2 linked regions of the Sagittula sp. P11 genome follow. The protein of the gene in region 1 binds, or shares a complex with, the protein of each later gene. Links are inferred from orthologs where the notes say so. Each region holds a gene or a part of one and is shown on either strand. Other genes may lie near its edges.

Region 1 (5,538 bases):
GTTACCGAATGGCGGCGGGAAGGGGAAGGCTTTGGCGTCCCGGGGCCGGGCGGGACGGACCTGTTTCCTTCGGAAAGGCGGCCCGCCCACCCGCGCGAACCCTCTTCCCGGGGATACGCGGCCTCAAGGGACTAACAGCACGAAGCCGCGCCCGGATCCGGCAGACATGAAAAAAGCCCGCGGTGCAGTGCACCGCGGGCCGAGTATACGAGCGCCCCAGGGAGGAGGAGAGGGGCCTCGATCCGTATGTGAGTGCGGCGGTGCCAGGGAGGAGGAGAGGCACCGCCGCTTATGCTTGACCCCAGGGAGGAGGAGAGGGGCCCTGCATGTCTGGGCCTTGCGGCCCGTTGTTAGGTGCGACGGTGCCAGGGAGGAGGAGAGGCACCGTCGCTTATGCTCGAACCCCAGGGAGGAGGAGAGGGGTCAGGCATAGTCTGGCCCTAAGGCCTTTGTTCGTTGCGCGGCGGCGCCAGGGAGGAGGAGAGGCGCCGCCGCTGATGCTAAGATCCCAGGGAGGAGGAGAGGGACCTTGCATGTCTGGGTCTCGTTGACCCGTTGTTTCTACGGGCGGTGCATCCAGGGAGGAGGAGAGGATGCACCGCCTAAGACGGAAGGGGCGGGAGGAGGAGTGCCCCTAGCCGAATTCAGAGTTCGTATGCCGCCTGGTAGGCCACGCGACGGATTTCGCTGCGGCCCAGGCCGAGATCGGCCAGTTCGCGGTTGCTCAGCGACGACAGCTCACGGAAAGTCTGGTTGAAGACCTTGCGACGTGCGCGGCGTGCGCGGATGGTTTCGACGATCCCAGCGAAGCCGGTCAAAGCGCTTTGGGACTGCGACGTGTATTCGGTTGCGTGTGCCATGTTTAAATGCCTCTGTTGGCTTTGCTGCCTCGGTTGATCCAAAGATGGAGCAAATGCTGCGGGTGCACAACGCCCGCCTCGACAATGCTGCCATGCGGAATGTGCATACAACATGCGTGTATTGCTTAATATTTCGCAAGCTTGCTGTGCAGCATAGCGGTCTTAGGTTGAGAAGACCCAAGGTAAACGCCACTGAAAGCGGCAAAGGGAAGGGTATCGAGCGATGACTTTAGGTAAGGCGGACGTCGAATCAATTTTGGCGCGGGTAAAGATTCCTGGCGGTGAAACGCTGGGCTCGGCCGACATGGTCAGGGCGCTGGTGGTTGAGGGCGGCGCGGTGCGCTTCGTCATAGAAGCGCCCACGCCGGAACTTGCGAAACAGATGGAGCCGGTGCGGGCAGAGGCTGAGGCGGTAGTCCGGGCGATTCCCGGAGTGACCTCCGTTTCGGTGGCACTTACGGCGCATGGGCCGTCGAAGCCGGCCCCCTCGCTCAAGATGGGCGGTCACATGCAACCGCAGGCCGGGCCGATGAAACCGGAGGGGGTCAAGGCGATCATCGCAATCGGCTCGGGCAAGGGCGGCGTGGGCAAATCCACCGTCTCTTCAAATCTGGCCGTCGCCCTCGCGCGCGCGGGAAAGAAGGTGGGCCTGCTCGACGCGGACATCCACGGCCCGTCACAGCCGCGCATGTTCGGCATCACCAAGCGCCCGGCGAGCCCGGACGGCAAGACCATCGAGCCCCTGCACGCGCATGGCGTCACGCTGATGTCGGTCGGGGCGATGCTCCCGGAAGAGAAGGCGGTGATCTGGCGCGGTCCCATGCTGATGGGGGCCTTGCAGCAGATGTTGATGCAGGTCGCCTGGGGACCGCTGGATGTCCTGCTGATCGACCTGCCGCCGGGCACGGGGGATGTGCAGCTGACGTTGGGCCAGAAATCGCAGCTTTCGGGTGCGATCGTGGTCAGCACACCGCAGGACGTGGCGCTGCTGGATGCCAAGAAGGCCCTCGACGCCTTCAACACGCTGAAGGTCCCGATTCTGGGTCTTGTTGAGAACATGGCCGTCTTCACCTGCCCGCACTGCGGCAAGGACAGTCATATCTTCGGTCAGGGCGGTGTTGCGGCAGAGGCGGAGCGCCTTGGCCTTCCGCTGCTGGCGCAACTGCCCATCGACCTCGATACCCGGGTGTCGGGTGATGCGGGGACGCCGGTGGCCCTGGGCGATGGCCCGATGGCAGAGGCCTACGCGAAGCTCGCGGACCGGTTCATCAAGGGCGGGCTGATCTGAAGGGCGGATGGTCGAGCGGGCGTTGCGCAGGCATCGTCCGCTTCGGCAATGAAGGGTTCATGTCCTTCAAAGGAATCGCGTGTCAACTTTGGGTTGCACAAACCGGCCGACTGAAGGGGTCTAATCGGCCGGTTGTTAACCATAGTACGTAATGACACTTGTTCGGATCGCCCCGATTCCCCTGAGCAGCACCGATCATCCCCATTATGGCAAAGGTTAATAATTCGTTAACACCTTTTCTCACATGACGCTGCGTCAACGCTGCGGCGCGGCGCAAATGCCACGTTCAGACGGGCGTTTTTACGCTGCATGCTGCAGATGCAGAAACATATCCGTGATGAGCATGGCCGGATCGACGTTCACGGCACGGGCATGGCGCGCCCTGTCGCCGGCCTTCTGGATCGCCTCCGCCCAAGCGCGTCCGTGCGCCGCGTCGGGCGCGAGGCGAAGCAGGATTTCCGCTTCGCCCGGCACGATCTCGGGCGGCGGGTGGCCGGTTACACCTGTTCGCGCCAGGCGGGAGACGAGCCGGTCGGTCAGGGTGAGGGCCAGCGCCAGCCGGTCCTCGCGCCCCTTGCCGGCGCAGCTTTCGGCGAGCGTCAACATTCCGGGCCGGTCGAGCTGGGGCAGGCTGCCCAGAACCGAGAGGATCTGACGGTACAGACCCAGCCCGTCCTGATTGAACAGACGCACCGCCGTGCCGACCGATCCCTCGGACAGCATGGTCATGGCCGCGGTGTCGCCGTCGGGGATTTCCACCTGCGCCTGATCTAAGGCAGCCCGCATGTCGTCTTCGTCCAGTGGGCCGAGGCGCAGCGTGCGGCACCGCGACCGGATCGTCGGCAGCAGTCGGGCGGGTTGGTGGGAGATCAGCAGGAGGGTGGCGCGCGCCGGCGGTTCCTCCAGCATCTTGAGCAGTGCATTGGCCGCCTGCGTGTTCATCTCGTCCGCGCTATCGACGATAACGACACGCCGTCCGCCATCGGCAGAAGAGAGCGCGAAGAAGTTGAACAGCTTGCGCACCTCGTCGACGCGGATCAGGTCCGACAGCTTGTCGCCCTTGTCGTTCGCGCCCCGTCTGAGCAGGAACAGGCCCGGTTCTGACCGTGCAAGCACACGACGTGCGACAGGATGGTCTGGGGGAATGTCGAGCGAAGCGGGGGGCGTGGGTGCGCCAAAAAGGCCGTCATCCTCCTGCGGCGGCGTTGCCAGCAGGAACCGGGCGATGCGCCACGCGAGGGTCGCCTTGCCGACGCCCCTTGGTCCGCTGAGCAGCCAGGCATGATGCAGCCGTTGCGAATTGAAGGCGGTCAGGAAGTCCTGTTCCGCCTGCGCCTGACCGAAGAGGTTGACGGTGGCACGAGGGTGCGGCGCGCCCTCGACGGCATCCGGTTCCGGCAGATCTGCGGGATCAGCCATGGCGGGATCGCTCCACATGGCGTTCGGCGCGGCGCGTCACGATCTGTGGCTCACGCTTTGACACCCAGCGCCTCCGTCACCGTGGCGTAGATGTCGGAGGCGACGGTTTCCGGCGCCCTGTTGCCGTCGATCACGCGGATTCGTGCAGGAAACTCCTTCGACAGTGCAAGAAACCCCGCGCGCATCTGGCGCTGAAGCTCGATGCCGAAGTCCTCGAACCGCTCTTCGGCGGTGGCGCGGGCCTTCGCCCGGGACAGGCCAGCCTCCGGGTCCATGTCGAGGATGATGGTCAGGTCCGGCTCCATCCCGATCATCAGGTCGTGCAGCTTGTCGACCGTCCCGCGCAGGCCCTGCCGCCCCTGATACAGTCGGGTGGAGTCGGCGAAGCGGTCGCAGATCACGACTTCGCCGCGCGCAAGGGCGGGGCGGATCGTGCGTTCCATGTGGTCGCGGCGCGCGGCGGTGAACAGCAAAAGCTCTGTCTCGGGCGACCAGCGCTCCGGGTCCCCCTGCAGGACAAGCGCGCGGATTTCCTCCGCCCCCGGCGAGCCGCCGGGTTCACGGGTCAGGCGCGCCGTCAGACCGTCCGCGGTAAGGCGGTCGGCCAGCATGCGCGCCTGTGTCGATTTGCCGGAGCCGTCGATGCCTTCGAAGGACAGGAACAGCCCGCTTTCACCGGGGCCGTTCACGAGGCGCCTGCATCCCCGGTTGCCTCGGGCGTGTCCGAGAACCGCTTCATCAGGACCTGGCTGACCGTCAGCATCCGGTCCATGAACCCGCCCGCGGCAACGTTGCCTGCAGCCACCAGCGGAACGCGGGTTTCGGGCAGGCCGTCGGGCTGGATGATGAGTTCCGCCAGTTTCTGGCCCTTGCTGACCGGCGCCTGGATCGGGCCGGTGTAGACCACCTCGGCCTTGACGCCGCCGGCTGTCATGGTCGGCAGCAGCAGGGTGATGTCCTTCTCGGACACGAGGTCGACGTGATCCTGCGCGCCGAGCCAGAGTTCTGCCTGCGTGACCGGCTGGTCCTTCTTCACGATGGTCTGTTCCGCGAACTGGCGGAAGGCCCAGTTGACGATCGCCTCAGATTGTTCGGCACGTTCGCCGGTGGACCCAAGCCCCGTGATGGCGAAGATGATGCGGCGCTGGCCGTTCTTGGCCGACCCGACGAGTCCGTAGCCCGCTTCCTGCGTGTGCCCGGTCTTCAGCCCGTCGGCCCCGATGTTCAGCGACAGGAGCGGGTTTCGGTTGTTGACATTGGAGGGCGCGCGGCCGTCGAATTCAAAGGTCTTCTCGGCGAACATCGGATAGAAATCCGGGAAGTCCTGGATGATGTGCAGCGCCAGCAGGGTGAGGTCGCGCATCGACATCACGTGCCCGTCCGCAGGCCAGCCGGAGGCGTTCTTGAACGTCGAATTGGTCATGCCCAGTTGCTGGGCGCGCTGGGTCATGAGGCGCGCGAACCCGGCCTCTGTCCCGTCGGGGGACAGCGCCTCGGCCAGCACGGCGCAGGCGTCGTTGCCCGAGAGCACGATGATACCGCGCAGCAGGTCTTCCACCCGGACCCGGTCCTTGGTGTTCAGGAACATGGTGGAGCCGGTGTACGACATCGCGTGTTCGGAGACCGGCAGCCGTTCATCGAGCGAGAGGCGCCCGTCGCGGATCGCCTCGAAGGTGATGTACAGCGTCATCAGCTTCGACATGGACGCGGGCGGCACGGCCTCGTCGGCGTTCTTCGCCAGCAGAACGGTTCCGGTGGTCACGTCGATCACGTGCGCGGCGGTGGCCTTCGTATCGAAAGCCGCAGCCTGCGTGGCCAGAAGGATGGCCGTGCCGGCGGCGAGAAGGCGGCGTGTCGTTTGTCGCATGGGGGCCTCGGAGTAGATGCTCGATTCTGCTCTGGGATGTTTATCGCTCATGTGGCTGGCCGTGTCACCCGGCGGTGGCGGCGGATCGCCTGCGACGGACGTAC
Region 2 (2,974 bases), 1.4 Mb from region 1 along the record:
TCCGCTCCGTCGACGTGCTGATGGTCGACGACGTGCAGTTCATCGCGGGCAAGGATTCCACGCAGGAAGAGTTCTTCCACACGTTCAATGCGCTCGTGGACCAGAACAAGCAGATCATCATTTCCGCCGACCGTGCCCCGGACGAGATCAAGGACCTGGAAAACCGCATCCGTTCGCGGCTTCAGTCCGGCCTCGTCGTCGACCTGCATCCGACCGATTACGAACTCCGCCTCGGCATCCTGCAGTCGAAGGTCGAGGTCTATCGCGGCATGCACCCGGGCCTGCAGATCGACGATGGCGTGCTTGAATTCCTCGCGCATCGTATCTCGACGAACGTGCGCGTGCTCGAAGGGGCGCTGACCCGTCTGTTCGCCTTCGCCTCGCTGGTCGGCAAACCGATCAACATGGATCTCGTGCAGGACAGTCTTGCCGACGTGCTGCGCGCGTCGGAGCGCAAGATCTCCATCGACGAGATCCAGCGCAAGGTGGCCGAGCACTACAACATCCGCCTGTCGGACATGATCGGGCCGAAGCGGGTCCGCAACTTTGCCCGTCCGCGGCAGGTGGCCATGTACCTGTGCAAGCAGCTCACATCGCGGTCCCTTCCGGAGATCGGCCGCCGCTTTGGCGGGCGCGACCACACCACCGTCATGCACGGCGTGCGGCGCATCGAAGAGCTGCGCCAGCAGGACGGCCAGATCGACGAAGATGTGGAGATGCTGCGCCGCGCTCTGGAGGCCTGAAAAGGCGCATCCTGAGTCTGCCTCACAACACTTGGAGCCGTGGCACGCCGTTTCGGGGCGGCGCGCCTTGACGCTTCCGGAAATCCAACAGACAAATGGCGAAAACCGGCTTGGAGCGGGGTCCGCTCCGCGCTAACGTGCGCGTCCGGACTGGCGGAGAGGGTGTAGTGCGATGAAGATCAGCATGGAACGGGCGGCGCTTCTGCGCGCGGTCGCGCAGGCGCAATCGGTCGTGGAGCGGCGCAATACCATTCCGATATTGGCCAACGTCCTTATCGAGGCGGAAGGCGAGACGGTCACGTTCCGCGCCACCGACCTCGATATCGAGGTTCTCGACAAGGCCGTGGCCCAGGTCGAGAAGCCGGGCGGCACCACGGTGTCCGCCGTCACCCTGCACGAGATCGTTCGCAAGTTGCCGGACGGATCGCTTGTTGCCCTTGCCGAGGAACCGGGCACCGGGCGGCTGACAGTGTCTGCGGGCCGTTCGAACTTCAGCCTCGCGACGCTGCCGAAAGAAGACTTCCCGGTCATGGCATCGTCCGAATACGGCTCGAACTTCACCGCCAAGGCCGAAGTCCTCCGCCGCCTGTTCGACAAGTCCAAGTTCGCAATCTCGACCGAGGAAACACGGTATTACCTGAACGGCGTCTACATGCATGTGGCCGACGGCGATGGCGGTCCGGCCCTGCGCTGCGTCGCGACCGACGGCCACCGGCTGGCCCGCATCGACGCGCCGCTGCCCGACGGCGCCGCGGACATGCCCGGCGTGATCGTCCCCCGCAAGACCGTGGGTGAAATGCGCAAGCTTCTCGACGAGGACGGCATGGATATCGCCGTTTCCGTCTCCGAAACCAAGGTCCGGTTCGCGACACCCGACATCACGCTGACCTCGAAGGTCATCGACGGCACCTTCCCCGACTACACACGCGTCATCCCGCAGGGCAACACACGCAAGCTGGAAGTCGACGCCTCCGAGTTCGCCAAGGCGGTCGACCGTGTGGCTACCGTGTCGTCGGAACGGTCGCGCGCTGTGAAGCTGCAGCTTGACGAGGACCGGCTCATCCTGTCGGTCAACGCCCCCGACAGCGGCGCGGCAGAGGAAGAACTGGCGGTTGCCTACGGCGACGAGCGGCTGGAGATCGGCTTCAACGCGAAATACCTGCTGGAAATCGCCAGCCAGGTGGACCGGGAGAACGCGGTATTCATGTTCAACTCGTCCGGCGATCCGACCCTGATGCGGGAAGGCAACGACACCAGCGCGGTCTACGTGGTAATGCCGATGCGCGTGTGACCGGGAGAGCGCCGATTTTTCAGCGAAGAATCGCGGCCTCGGGCAGACATACCCCTTCGAACCACCAGCCAGGGGCGCAACCGTGCACCTGTCGCACCTGAGCCTGTCGCATTTCCGCTCGCACAAGCGGGTGGTCATCGACGTCGATCACCGTCCGGTGGCGATCTGGGGTCCGAACGGGTCGGGCAAGACCAACCTGATCGAAGCCGTGTCCCTGTTCTCGCCGGGGCGGGGTCTGCGGCGGGCGTCGGCGCAGGACATGGCCCGGCGACCGGAATCCCTTGGCTGGAAGATCACCGGGACGCTGGAAAATCCGCAAGGTACGCACGAAATCGCGTTTACGTCCGAAGGCGGCGCGGCGCGCAATGTGCGTATAGACGACAAGCAGGCCAGCCAGGTTGCCCTTGGACGGATCGCCCGCGCGGTTTGGCTCATCCCCGCCATGGACCGGCTGTGGATCGAAGGGGCGGAGGGGCGGCGGCGGTTCCTCGACCGGATCGCCCTGTCGTTTTTCCCCGATCACGCGCAGGCGGCGCTCGACTACGACAAGGCGATGCGGGAACGTAACAGGCTCCTGAAGGACATGGTTCGGGACCCGCACTGGTACACGGCCCTTGAACGCCAGATGGCAGAGGCAGGGGCAGCATTGCACGTCAACCGGCTGGCCGCGCTCGACCGGATCGCAGAGGCGCAGGACGGCGCCGAGACGCGCTTCCCGGCCGCGACGCTGGACCTCGTGCATGGCGACGGCGAGATGCCCGGCTCTGCCGCCGATCTTCGCGTCGCGCTGGAGGAAAGCCGCAGGCGGGATCTGGCGGCGGGGCGGACGCTTGTGGGTCCCCACCGCGCCGACCTGATCGGCACCTTCGCGGCCAAGGGGGTGCCTGCCGCCGACTGCTCGACCGGTGAACAGAAAGCGCTGCTGATCTCGCTGATCCTG

Evidence for each region.
Region 2: the proteins of CDO87_RS17365 (region 1) and dnaN are in contact, whole or in part, in a cryo-EM structure (PDB 8GIZ), measured with the Escherichia coli proteins. The link is inferred for Sagittula sp. P11 from one-to-one orthologs.

What each region holds. Positions count from the first base shown.
Region 1 is NZ_CP021913.1:3,559,233-3,564,770, forward strand. Bases 1,509-4,434 are described here. They hold CDO87_RS17365 (DNA polymerase III subunit delta'), read right to left. Parts: upstream 3,568-4,434; coding sequence 2,449-3,567; downstream 1,509-2,448. Other genes in these bases: CDO87_RS17360 (Mrp/NBP35 family ATP-binding protein), read left to right, coding at 1,509-2,148; tmk (dTMP kinase), read right to left, coding at 3,618-4,256; CDO87_RS17375 (D-alanyl-D-alanine carboxypeptidase family protein), read right to left, coding at 4,253-4,434. Outside these bases: CDO87_RS17355 (DUF1127 domain-containing protein), read right to left, coding at 645-860; more of CDO87_RS17360, read left to right, coding at 1,084-1,508; more of CDO87_RS17375, read right to left, coding at 4,435-5,434. UniProt on the Escherichia coli protein: Part of the beta sliding clamp loading complex, which hydrolyzes ATP to load the beta clamp onto primed DNA to form the DNA replication pre-initiation complex.
Region 2 is NZ_CP021913.1:2,144,130-2,147,103, forward strand. It holds dnaN (DNA polymerase III subunit beta), read left to right. Parts: upstream 1-915; coding sequence 916-2,034; downstream 2,035-2,974. Other genes in the region: dnaA (chromosomal replication initiator protein DnaA), read left to right, coding at 1-743; recF (DNA replication/repair protein RecF), read left to right, coding at 2,117-2,974. UniProt on the Escherichia coli protein: Confers DNA tethering and processivity to DNA polymerases and other proteins. Acts as a clamp, forming a ring around DNA (a reaction catalyzed by the clamp-loading complex) which diffuses in an ATP-independent manner freely and bidirectionally along dsDNA.